3 regions of the Klebsiella sp. GFKo11 genome follow, and region 3 is predicted to be linked to each of the others. Evidence: riboswitches for the same ligand, from Rfam matches in the RefSeq annotation. Region 3 holds a riboswitch; each other region holds the start of a gene.

Region 1 (4,303 bases), 2.5 Mb from region 3:
GTCGTGAGTAGAGACGCCAAGGCGCAGCCCGGCGTTGCGGATTGCGCTGAGATCGGTGGTTTCGAGATCCTCCTGGCCTAAATGTACGCCGTAAGCCTGATGTTTAATGGCCAGGTGCCAGTAGTCATTAATAAACAGCCGGGCATTGTGCTTGCGCCCCAGGGCGATGGCGGCGATCACATCGTCTTCAACTTCGCTATCGCGTTTATCTTTGATGCGCAGCTGAATGGTACGAACGCCCGCAGTCAATAAACGTTCAATCCACTCTACGCTATCGACGACCGGGTAGAGTCCTAAGCGGAAAGGGACGGATGGGAAATCAGGTTGATACATCAGGCTTCCTCCTTTTTCAGATAGATTTCGCCGCCGCGGGCGCGGAAGCTATTCGACATATCGCTCATGCCAACTTCGATATCCTGGCGGGCTGCATAATCGCGCACTTCCTGGCTGATTTTCATTGAGCAGAATTTGGGGCCGCACATGGAGCAGAAGTGAGCCACTTTGCCGGACTCCTGCGGCAGAGTCTCGTCGTGGTAAGCGCGAGCGGTGAACGGGTCGAGCGCCAGGTTAAACTGGTCTTCCCAGCGGAATTCGAAGCGTGCTTTTGACATCGCGTTATCGCGGATCTGCGCTCCGGGATGGCCTTTGGCAAGGTCAGCGGCATGGGCGGCGATTTTGTAGGTAATCAGCCCTTGCTTAACGTCTTCTTTGTTCGGTAGGCCGAGGTGCTCTTTTGGCGTCACGTAGCAGAGCATCGCGCAGCCGAACCAGCCAATCATTGCGGCGCCAATGCCCGAGGTGAAGTGGTCATAGCCCGGTGCGATATCGGTGGTGAGCGGCCCTAAGGTGTAGAAAGGTGCTTCGTGGCAGTGTTCCAGCTCCTCGGTCATATTGCGCTGAATCATCTGCATCGGCACGTGGCCTGGGCCTTCAATCATCACCTGTACATCGTACTCCCAGGCGATTTTGGTCAGTTCGCCCAGCGTGTGCAGCTCGGCAAACTGCGCTTCGTCGTTAGCATCCTGAATGGAACCCGGACGCAGACCATCGCCCAGCGATAGGGAAACATCATAGGCAGCGCAGATTTCACAGATTTCGCGGAAATGCTGATAAAGGAAGTTCTCCTGATGATGGGAGAGGCACCACTTCGCCATAATAGAACCGCCGCGTGAAACAATGCCGGTCAGCCGCCTGGCGGTCATCGGCACGTAGCGTAGCAGCACGCCCGCATGGATAGTGAAGTAGTCGACGCCTTGTTCAGCCTGCTCCAGCAACGTGTCGCGGAAGGCTTCCCAGGAGAGATCTTCGGCGATCCCGTTAACTTTCTCCAGCGCCTGGTAGATCGGCACGGTACCGATTGGTACCGGACTGTTACGCAGGATCCACTCGCGGGTTTCGTGAATATAGCGACCGGTCGACAGGTCCATCACCGTATCCGCGCCCCAGCGAGTGGACCACACCAGCTTCTCGACCTCTTCTTCGATAGATGAAGTGACCGCCGAGTTGCCGATATTGGCATTGACCTTCACGAGGAAGTTGCGGCCGATTATCATCGGTTCTGACTCAGGGTGATTGATATTGGCGGGGATAATCGCGCGCCCGGCAGCGACTTCATCGCGTACGAATTCCGGGGTGATGTTCTCCGGCAGTCGTGCGCCAAACCCAACTCCGGGATGCTGGTGTCTCAACACTTCGCCACGAATGCGCTCGCGGCCCATGTTTTCACGGATGGCGATGAACTCCATCTCTGGGGTGACAACGCCCTGGCGGGCATAGTGCAACTGAGTCACGCATTTCCCGGAGATAGCGCGTTTTGGTGTTAGCAGGCCGGTAAAGCGCAGTTCGTCGAGGCCATCATCTGACAGGCGCTGTTTGGTATATGCCGAGCTGCGATCGCAGAGTTCTTCGCAGTCGCCACGCGCTTCAATCCACGGCTGGCGTAGTTTTGCCAGACCTTGTTGGACATTGATTACTATCTCCGGGTCGCCATAAGGGCCGGACGTGTCATAGACAGGAATGGCTTCGTTAGCTTCATAGCGGGGATTATCTTTAGCACCGCCGATGAGCGTCGGGCTCAGCTGAATTTCGCGCATCGGGACGCGAAGATCTTCACGTGAGCCGCGGATATAGATACGTTGCGAATTGGGAAATGCGGTGCCTTCCAGCGTGTCGATAAAGCGCTGCGCATGTTCGCGTTGCTCTCGACGGGTCATTTTTGTTGTAGACATAGCTCATTCCAGGTGAACAGGATATGGCTTGTCAGACGACGGATGGAGTAACAGATGCGATCGGGCCCAGATGGGCTGACGCTAAATGCAGTTTACTCTTGTTCCCTTCGCAGGTATTAGCCTGATCAGGTTCCGCGGATCCCGAATTAACGGTCTCAGCCTTTTCCACTGTGGAAAATGGGCACTCCGACAAGATGACATCCCCTCTCTGAGAGGGGGAATGTATGTAAACTACTCGTTAATAGCGGACAACTCAAGCCGTCGGCGCGATATTGTCGCTGACGGGGTCCTTTCGGCTGTGGGCGATGGCGAGGGCGATGAGTTTATCCTCCAGCGCAAAGCGTACTTCCAGCGCTTCGCCGATATCCGATAACGCCTGTTGAAACTCAAGGTAGTTATCGTGATCGATGGCGTTTTCGAGGCAAGAGTCGTAGTCATCCATGATCTGCTGAGTGTTGGCTTGCAGCTGTGGATAAAGCTTAGTGGCGGTTAAAAGTGGCGTATCACCTTCCAATTCGGCGATAAAGCGTTCATAAATACTAAAATGACCGGAGGAGAGATAGTCCACCAGACTTTGACAAAAATCATCCAGCGCCTTCTCATTAAGCCGCATAAATGATTCCTTGCCAGGTTTCAGGCCAACCAGGTTGTAGTAAGCCACGAGTAAATGCTTACGTACTTGTAGCCAGCGATCGACCAGTTTATTGCTGCCTCCAACACGTTCCGTCAGGTTTTCCAGCTGGTTTAACATGGTTGACTCCGCAAGTTTTAAAGAGAAATACGTTGCTCACCAAAATGTAAATTTAATGTTAAAAGTGCCAGTAAAATGAAGGTAGTGCAATAGATATGGATCGTATTATTGAAAAATTAGATCGCGGTTGGTGGATAGTCAGCCACGAACAGAAATTATGGTTACCCGACGGGGAATTACCATATGGCGAAGCGGTAAATTTTAATCTTGCGGGGCAACCCGCGCTGCGCATAGGGGAATGGCAGGGCGAACCGGTGTGGCTGGTTCGTCAGGAGCGTCGACATGAGATGGGATCGTTGCGTCAGGTACTCGATCAGGATGCTGGCCTTTTTCAACTGGCAGGACGCGGGATCCAACTGGCGGAGTTCTATCGCTCGCATAAATTCTGCGGTTATTGCGGGCATCCGATGCACCCCAGCAAAACTGAATGGGCGATGCTCTGCAGCCACTGCCGTGAGCGTTATTACCCGCAAATCGCGCCGTGCATCATCGTTGCTATTCGACGGGATGATTCTATTTTGCTGGCGCAGCACACGCGCCATCGCAACGGCGTGCATACGGTGCTGGCCGGGTTTGTCGAAGTCGGTGAAACACTGGAGCAGACGGTTGCCCGTGAGGTCATGGAAGAGAGCGGCATTAAGGTGAAAAACCTGCGCTACGTGACCTCCCAGCCGTGGCCGTTCCCGCAATCGCTAATGACTGCGTTTATGGCGGAATACGACAGCGGCGAGATTGTTATCGATAAGAAAGAGTTGCTGGAAGCGGGATGGTATCGCTATGACGATCTGCCGCTCCTGCCGCCGCCGGGCACGGTTGCCCGCCGCCTGATAGAAGATACCTTGGCGATGTGTCGGGCAGAGTATGAGTGACATGTTACACTTGGCGCATCAACGCTAAAGGAATGTAAAAATGACCGAATTGAAGAACGATCGTTACCTGCGCGCGCTGCTACGTCAGCCGGTTGATGTCACCCCGGTGTGGATGATGCGCCAGGCGGGCCGCTATTTACCGGAATATAAAGCCACTCGCGCCGAAGCGGGCGACTTTATGTCGCTGTGTAAAAATGCTGAGCTGGCTTGCGAAGTGACGCTGCAGCCGCTGCGTCGCTATAAGCTGGATGCGGCAATCCTCTTCTCGGACATTCTGACTATCCCGGACGCCATGGGGCTGGGGCTTTATTTCGAAGCCGGTGAAGGCCCGCGTTTTACCTCGCCCATCACCTGTAAAGCGGATGTCGATATACTACCGATCCCTGACCCGGAAGGGGAGCTCGGCTATGTGATGAACGCGGTGCGTACAATCCGCCGCGAGCTCAAAGGTGAAG
Region 2 (4,303 bases), 1.1 Mb from region 3:
AGCGCCGGGTCGGACGGTGGTACAATTTTAACGTCCAGGCCCGCTTCTTTAAACGCGCCAATCTGCTCGGCGACCATTATCGGCGCATGATCGGGGTTGATATACCAGTCCAGCACCAGGGTGAGCTTCTCGTTAGCCAGCGCCTGAGCGCTGAGCAGCGCGGTGAAGGTGACTCCGGCGAGTATACATTTACGCATCGTTATTCCTTATATGTTGTTATTCCGGCGTCCAGTTGATCAACCGGTGTAAAAAAGCATCCACCGCCAGCCACAGCAGGACGGTCAGCAGTACCAAAATAAACAGGGCGGCAAAGCAGATATCGGTTTGCAGGCGGGCGTTGGCGTTGAGCATGACGTAGCCCAGGCCTTCAGCTGAGCCGACCCATTCGCCGATAATTGCGCCAATGGGAGCCACGGCGGCGGCCATCCGCAGGCCCGAGCCGAGCGCCGGGAGCGCCGCCATCATCCGTACGTGGCGCAACTGCGCGCCAAATGAAGCGCCCATGGTGCGCGCCAGATCGAGATAGTCGTTGTTGACCCGCCGCAGACCATCAAAAAACGCCGAAGTGACGGGGAAGAAAATCACCAGCACCGCCATCATGACTTTGGCGCTCATGCCGAAGCCAAACCACAGCACCAGCAGCGGGGCGAGGGCAAAGACCGGGATCGCCTGGCTGGTCAGTACCAGCGGCATCAGCCAGCGCTGAAGACGCGGCGAGACGATCATGCACAGTGCCAGAATCACGCCGAGCAGGACGCCGAGCGCGAGGCCGCTGAGTATTTCGCTCAATGTAATCAGAGTGTGCCAGCCGAGATAAGCCCGATTGACCCATAGCGCATTGCCGACTGCCGACGGCGATGGGAGCAAAAAGGCGGGAATGCCGCTACGACTTGCCAACCACCAGAGCAGCAGCAGGCCGCAGAACACTACGCAGCCACGAAACAGTTTCCCGCTCATCCGTTAGCCCTTATTAGCTGTTGCAATAGTTCCGCCTGGCTCGATAGCAGGTGAGGATCGTCGGGTGCACGCGGCGGAACGCCGGATAAGCGGTGTGAATCGTCGATATTACCGGGGGCGGGAGAGAGCACCAGTAAGCGATGGCTTAGTCGACAGGCCTCCATCGGATCGTGGGTAATCAGCACCACGGTGCGGTTCACCAGCAGCTCGGCGGCCAGCGTCTGAATTTTCGTGCGGGTGATGGTATCGAGCGCTGAAAAAGGCTCGTCCATCAGCACAATGGGTCGGTCTTCATACAAGGTGCGAGCCAGCGCCGCCCGCTGGCGCATACCGCCGGAGAGCGAGGCCGGGCGGTCGTTAGCGCAATGCTCAAGGCCAACCTGCTGTAATAAAGTCGCAACCCGCTGGGTATCAACCCGTTCCCCGCGCAGACGCGCGCCGAGGGAGACGTTGTCACGCACGTTTAGCCAGGGATAGAGCAGATCTTTTTGCCCCATCCACGCCAGCCGTTTAGCTATCGGCTGACCGTCGCTGGCGCGAACCTCGCCCGCAGTGGCTTTTGCCAGCCCGGCGAGAATGCGCAGCAGGCTGGTTTTCCCGGCACCGCTGGCCCCCAGCAGCGAAACCCACTGACCGCCGGGGATATCAAACGTCAGATTGTCGAAAACCAGCCGCGAACCGAAGCGCAGGCTCAGACCACGCACAGTAATGCCGGGCGCAGTCACGCCGGGCGCTCCGTGACGACATTCAACCCCATTTGCCAGAAGTTAGCTTCCAGCCGCGTGGCGGTGGTAAAAATAGCGCTGAGTTCAGCAAAACGCGCCTCGCCGCCGCGCTGTTGCCAGAGCGTTTCCAGCAGGCTAATGGCGGCATTGACGCCGTTCAGGTAGCCCTCATCACCGTAGTTACGGATCCAGGAGGCATAAGGGTTAGCGGTCAAATTTGTTGCCGGATCGTGCAGCAGACCGAGGCCGATTTCCGCATATCCGGCAACGCAGGGCATCAGCGCCGCCAGCAGATCCAGCGCGTCGCCGGAATAACCAATGTCCAGCACATAGCGAGTGTAGTTGACGGTTTCCGCGGCTTCAGGTTCGCTGGCCATTGTCGCCTCATTCAGCCCCCAACTGTTGCAGTAGCCAACATGCAGCGGGAGTTCGTCGAGGATGGCGTTCATCGACGCGGCGGCGGTACGCATTTCCGGTAGCGTACGCAGTTTACTGACCAGCAACGCATAGCTGCGGGCAAAGTGGATCAGAAACAGGTAGTCCTGGGTCAGATAGCGGCGGAAAGCGGGTTCGGGCAGGGTACCGTCGGCGAGTTGGCGCAGAAAAGGATGGGCGACGTAATGTTGCCAGTCATCACCAGCCTGCTGACGCAGACGACCGTAAAGACCTTGAGTAAACGCGGGAAGAATCACAGGACCTCCTGATTAAGGGGAGATCCGGGCGTGCTGAAGTGTGAACAGGCAATGGCGCAAAACTGGCGGAAATGCCAACCCGTCCCTTCGCTGGCATGACCCAGATCAGGTTCAAAGGGTTCGGCTTACGCCATCTCAGCCCTCACGGGACACCCCTCGGTTTGGCCAATGTTATACGACATTCGCTTTTTGATTACAATGCTGTGAATTTGGCGAATTTTAGTGACATTGTCACGTTTTAATTTGCCGGGTGGCGGCGAGCCGCCTTACCCGGCCTATGCCAGGATTGCCGCCGTTGCCGGCTCGACATTAACGAAACTCAACCCAGCTGGCGCCGTTATCTGCTGAACGCACGCAGTTCTCCACCCAATGCACGCCGAGCGCGCCGGCTTTGGCATCCGGATACCAGAAGTTTTCCAGCAGCGCGGCGTCGCGGCGATCGGTCGCATCCATGGCGATAGCGAAGCGCCGATATAGGTTTGACCAGGCCTCAAACAGCCCTTCGGGATGACCGCCGCCGATCCTGTCGTCCTGCAAGGCTAGCGGATCGAGATAGGCCATCCCGCGCTCCAGAATTCGCACCGGCTCGCCCTGGATTTCATAGCGCAGCTGGTTGGGCTGTTCATCCCACCACTCCAGGCTGGCTTTTTCACCGACGATACGTACTTTCTGCCCGTGCATTGAACCGCTGTTGACCGCCGAGCACCACATCGAGCCGATCGCGCCGTTGTCGTATTCCATCAGCACATGGGCGTTATCCTCCAGCGGGGCGCGGCTTTTGACAAAGCTCTGGCGAGAGCACATCAGACGGGTGATGTTGAGCTTCGGGGCCATGGTTTCTGCCAGAAACAGCGGATGCGTGGCCAGGTCGCCCAGGACATAGCTGGGACCGACAAATTTCGGATCAACGCGCCAGCGGGTACTGGGGTTTTCCTGCTCTACCGGCTGATTGTGGAAACCGTGTGCGAACTGCATGTTGACGATACGGATCTCGCCCAGCAGCCCTTGTTCAATCATCTTTCGGGCCTGCAAAATCAGCTGATGCCCGGCGTAGCCATAGGTGACGCCAATGATTTTGTGCTGCTTCTCACTAAGGGCCACCAGCGCATCGGCCTCTTCGCCAGTAAAGCACAGCGGTTTTTCGCAGACTACATGCAGCCCGGCTTCCAGCGCCGCCCGGCAAATCTCGTAATGAGTGTTGTTCGGCGTAGCGATGGAAACAGCTTCGATGCCGTCTTCTCGCGCCGCTTCTTCACGAAACAGGGTTTTATAGTCGGGATAGCAACGTTCAGCACTCACCCCCAACTGCTGACCAAATTCTCGCCCGCGTTCGGCATCAATATCGAATGCGCCTGCCAGCAGGGTAAACGCACCGTCGCGCAGCGCCGCAGAGCGGTGAATATAGCCAATCTGGCTGCTTCCACCGCCACCAACCATGCCCCAGCGTAACGACCTGCCTACAGGTTTTGTACCGTTAATCATGTGGTTATCTCCTGATTAAAATCCGACGGAGCGCAGGTAGCGCAGGCTTTCCGTGACCGCCTGCAAACTGCCTTCAACGTTGCGCGGGTCACGTTCTTGTTCGATGGTTATCCAGCCCTGATAGCCGCGCTTATCCAGAAACGCGCGAACCGCCGGATAATCAATAGCGCCGCTGCCAAGCGGGCACATCACACCTTCCGCGCAGGCGGCGAAGAAGTCGATACCGCGGGAAATCACGCTATCGAACACTTCCGGGTCGACATCTTTAAAGTGCAGGTAGTCGAGCCGGTCAAAGTGGCGATCCAACCAGCTAATCGGGTCCATACCCGAGTAGTAGAGATGACCGGTATCAAGGCATAGCCCGGCAACGTCGTGCGGGATTTGCGTTGCCAGCAGGTCTATTTCATCGGCAAATTCGATACAACCGCCTGCGTGAGGGTGGATAAC
Region 3 (4,303 bases):
CGCCACCCGCCGCGCCGCCGGAGTTAATCAATCCGGCGCGGCCCATATAGCAGTTAGCCAGCTGATAACGCACCAAATCAATCGGGTTCTCGGTGGTTAATTTGCTGTAAACCCGATCATCGGTATAGCCGAAGTTCACCGCTTTATAGCCGCCGTTATTCTCCGCCATCTTCTGCTTCACAATATCCGCGCCGATAGTGGCTGCCAGATGGTTGGCCTGGCCGGTTAAGTCGGCGGAAACGTGATAATCGACACCATCTTTCTTGAACGCCGGATTACGCAGATAGGCCCACAGCACGGTCACCAGGCCCAGCTCATGCGCGCGCTCAAAGGCCACAGAAATTTCCTCAAGCTGACGGCGAGACTGTTCAGAACCGAAATAGATCGTCGCCCCTACCGCCACGGCTCCCATATTGAACGCCTGCTCAACGCTGGCGTACAGCGTCTGGTCGTATTCAGTCGGGTAGCTCAGCGTTTCGTTATGGTTCAGTTTGACCAGGAAGGGGATGCGGTGCGCGTAGCGGCGTGACACCGAGGCCAGCACGCCATAGGTGGAGGCCACGCAGTTACAACCGGCTTCAATAGCCAGTTCGACGATATTTTTCGGATCAAAGTACAGCGGGTTGGCGGCAAAAGAAGCGCCAGCAGAATGCTCTACGCCCTGGTCAACCGGCAGGATAGACAGATACCCGGTTCCCGCCAGGCGTCCGGTGTTATACAGGGTTTGCATATTACGCAGCACCGCTGGCGGACGGTTGTTATCAACCATCACCCGATCGACATAGTCCGAACCCGGCAAATAGAGTTGGTCGGCTGGAATAGTCATACAACGGTGCTGTAAAAGCGTGTCGGCATCTTTGCCAAGTAACTGCGTAATATCAGTCATAGCGATCTCCCGTAAGTGCCGGTCGAAACCGGCATGCATTTTCCCAACCCAATTATTTTGGGCAGGTTAAGCCTGGTACCGACTCAGCATATTTTCCAGCCGGGAGCGTATTTTTTCAGCACAGTCTGCTGGCACGTTGTCGTGCCGTTTACCACCAGGCGTGGAAGTGATGCACCGGGCCAATCCCGTGCCCGACTTCCAGAGAATCCGCTTGCGCCAGCGCCGCAGAGAGCCAGCCTTTAGCCTCCGCTACCGTTTGCCCCCAATCATCGTAACGAGGACGCAGCGCCGCCAGCGCCGCCGATAGCGTGCAACCGGTGCCGTGCGTATTTTTGGTCTGCACTCTTGGCGCGGTAAAGCGCTGCTCACCTTCGCGGGTAAACAGCCAGTCCGGGCTCTCGGCATCATCAAGATGACCGCCTTTCATTAATACCGCGCCGCAGCCCATTCCCAGCAGCGCCCTGCCCTGCTCCAGCATCTCTTTTTCAGTTTTGGCATGCGGCGCATCCAGCAGCGCCGCCGCTTCCGGCAGGTTCGGGGTGATTAGCGACACCTGCGGCAGCAGGCGCTGACGCAGCGTTTGCACTGCGCTGAGCGAAAGCAACGGATCGCCGCTTTTCGCCAGCATCACGGTATCCAGCACCACGTTTTTAATCTGGTACCGCGCCAGTCGCTCCGCCACCGCTTCGACGATATCCGTTTCCGCCAGCATGCCAATTTTAGTGGTATCGATTCGCACATCGCTGAACACCGAATCCAGTTGCGCGGCGACAAAATCAGGTTCAATACGGTACACCGACTGCACGCCTCGGGTGTTTTGCGCCACCAGCGCAGTGATGACCGAGCAGCCGTAAGCGCCCAGCGCTGAGAAGGTTTTGAGATCCGCCTGGATCCCCGCGCCGCCGCTCGGGTCGGTTCCGGCGATGGTTAAAGCATTGATTCGTCTCACAGGCCGCCCTCCGCGTACAGTGCATCCAGGAATGCGGGAGTAAAGCTGCCGGGACCGCCCCGCTGCGCCGCGATTCCACCCGCGAACTTCATCAGACCACAGGCGGCAGCGACGTTTTCCAGACGTTCACCGGGCATCGCCGTGCTGGCGGCAACCACCGCCGACAGCGCGCAGCCGGTACCCACCACCCGAGTCATTAGCGGATCGCCGCCGGTGACCATGCGCGTACGCTGACCATCGGTGACGTAATCGACCTCTCCGGTTACTGCGACCACGGTATTCAACTGGCGAGCTAACGCCTGAGCCGCAGGCAGCGCGGCTGCGGCGGTATCAGTAGTATCAACGCCGCGCCCACCGCCGCTCATCCCGGCAAGGGCCATAATTTCCGAGGCATTACCGCGAATAGCGGCAGGCTGTAGCGCCAGAAGCTCCCGACAAAATTCAGTGCGCAGAGTCAACGCGCCGACCGCCACCGGATCCAGCACCCACGGTTTGCCCGCCTGCTTTGCGCTATGCGCCGCCGCCCGCATCGCCGTCGCGCGCTCAACGGTCAGCGTGCCAACGTTAATCAGCAGCGCATCGGCAATCGCAGCAAACTGACTGGCTTCATCGGGGTCGATAACCATCGCTGGTGATGCGCCAATCGACAGCAGCACGTTGGCGGTAAAGGTCTGCACCACGTCGTTAGTCATGCAGTGAACAAGGGGGGAATGGCGGCGAAAAAGATGCCGCAGATGGGCAATATGCGCGGGGTTTAGCAGGTCAGACATCGTTTGCTCCCGCCAGGCGATGAAGAAGCGACGACCCTGCGGTCTCTGACTTCCCTACGCTGGCATTATCCAGATCAGGTGGTACGGGTTTTTCTCAGCCTTCACAAGGAAGGGCACCCCGAGTCATTGAGAGATAAAACGTTCTCAGCGGGCAGGTTACGGGAAGTCACCGGACAACGCAAGCTGGCCTGGGGATGCCCACTGATTACAATCAACAACAAAAAAAACAATTCATTAACAAAATAAACACTTTTTCAGATACGCGATTATAGTTTGAGGAGTCATTACAGGATGTAACCCAACGTCATATCGAAATTAGTGAGTAAATCAGCGTAAAAACCTCGAGGATCCCAATGAAATTAACCCCGATAATGAAAGGATTGGCCCTGGCTGGAATATTCTCTACCCTCCCCCTGACAAGCTGGGCGGAGACCTCCCCTAAAGAAGCGACAGCGGCAACCAAACAAGCGAACGACGCGCTGTACAAACAACTTCCCTTCTCCGATAACACCGACTTTACCAACGCGCATAAAGGTTTTATCGCCGCACTGCCCACCGAGATAATCAAAGGCGAACAGGGCAACGTCATCTGGAACCCGCAGCAGTATGACTTTATTAAAGAGGGTGAAAAAGCACCGGATACCGTCAACCCCAGCCTCTGGCGTCAGTCCCAGTTGATTAATATCAGCGGCCTGTTTGAAGTGACCGAAGGTGTGTACCAGATTCGCAACCTCGATCTCTCCAATATGACCATCATCGAAGGTAAAGAAGGCATTACCGTTGTGGATCCGCTGGTGTCGGCGGAAACCGCCAAAGTCGGTATGGATCTGTATTACAAAAATCGCGGCAATAAACCGGTGGTTGCAGTGATCTACACCCACAGCCACGTTGACCATTACGGCGGCGTGCGCGGCGTGATTGATGAAGCTGATGTGAAATCCGGCAAAGTCAAAATCTACGCGCCTTCCGGCTTTATGGAAGCCGCCGTTGCGGAAAACATCATGGCTGGTAACGTGATGAGCCGCCGCGCCAGCTATATGTACGGTAACCTGCTGAAGCCGGAAGCCACCGGTCAGGTTGGTGCAGGGCTGGGTACGACGACCTCTGCCGGTACCGTCACCCTGATTGCCCCGACCAACATCATTGAGAAAGATGGCCAAAAAGAGACTATCGACGGCCTGACCTATGACTTTATGCTGGCTCCGGGATCGGAAGCACCGTCAGAAATGCTGTGGTATATCGAAGAGAAGAAGCTGATCGAATCCGCAGAAGATGTCACCCATACCCTGCATAACACTTACTCTCTGCGTGGCGCGAAAATTCGCGAGCCGCTGCCATGGTCGAAATATATCAACGCCGCCATCGTGCGTTGGGGCGACAAAGCCGAAATCATCATGGCGCAACACCACTGGCCGACCTGGGGCAATGAGAACGTTGTTAACCTGCTGAAAAGCCAACGCGACCTGTATCGTTACATCAACGACCAGACCCTGCGCATGGCTAACGAAGGCCTGACTCGCGATGAAATCGCCGCCAAATTCAAGCTGCCGGACAGCCTGGCAAACACCTGGGCCAACCGCGGTTACTACGGTTCCGTCAGCCATGATGTAAAGGCAACCTACGTGCTGTATCTCGGCTGGTTCGACGGCAACCCGGCAACCCTGGATGAACTGCCGCCAGAAGAAGCGGCGAAGAAAT

Evidence for each region. A riboswitch is a leader RNA that binds a small molecule or an ion and turns the genes downstream of it on or off. The one in region 3 is predicted to bind thiamine pyrophosphate.
Region 1: linked by a shared signal. The riboswitch ahead of thiC (phosphomethylpyrimidine synthase ThiC) and the one ahead of thiM (hydroxyethylthiazole kinase) in region 3 are both predicted to bind thiamine pyrophosphate.
Region 2: linked by a shared signal. The riboswitch ahead of AC07P6_RS15740 (TenA family protein) and the one ahead of thiM (hydroxyethylthiazole kinase) in region 3 are both predicted to bind thiamine pyrophosphate.

What each region holds. Positions count from the first base shown of each region.
Region 1 covers NZ_CM151369.1:5,993,443-5,997,745, reverse strand. Annotated here, with positions in the region: gene thiE (thiamine phosphate synthase) at 1-333, opposite strand, end outside; gene thiC (phosphomethylpyrimidine synthase ThiC) at 333-2,228, opposite strand; TPP riboswitch at 2,314-2,427, opposite strand; gene rsd (sigma D regulator) at 2,482-2,979, opposite strand; gene nudC (NAD(+) diphosphatase) at 3,075-3,848, shown strand; gene hemE (uroporphyrinogen decarboxylase) at 3,889-4,303, shown strand, end outside.
Region 2 covers NZ_CM151369.1:3,220,814-3,225,116, reverse strand. Annotated here, with positions in the region: gene AC07P6_RS15755 (ABC transporter substrate-binding protein) at 1-197, opposite strand, end outside; gene AC07P6_RS15750 (ABC transporter permease) at 217-957, opposite strand; gene AC07P6_RS15745 (ABC transporter ATP-binding protein) at 954-1,682, opposite strand; gene AC07P6_RS15740 (TenA family protein) at 1,679-2,374, opposite strand; TPP riboswitch at 2,440-2,541, opposite strand; gene AC07P6_RS15735 (Gfo/Idh/MocA family protein) at 2,684-3,856, opposite strand; gene AC07P6_RS15730 (TIM barrel protein) at 3,872-4,303, opposite strand, start outside.
Region 3 covers NZ_CM151369.1:2,097,509-2,101,811, reverse strand. Annotated here, with positions in the region: gene fbaB (class I fructose-bisphosphate aldolase) at 1-886, opposite strand, end outside; gene thiD (bifunctional hydroxymethylpyrimidine kinase/phosphomethylpyrimidine kinase) at 1,035-1,835, opposite strand; gene thiM (hydroxyethylthiazole kinase) at 1,832-2,605, opposite strand; TPP riboswitch at 2,640-2,736, opposite strand; gene AC07P6_RS10115 (alkyl/aryl-sulfatase) at 2,959-4,303, shown strand, end outside.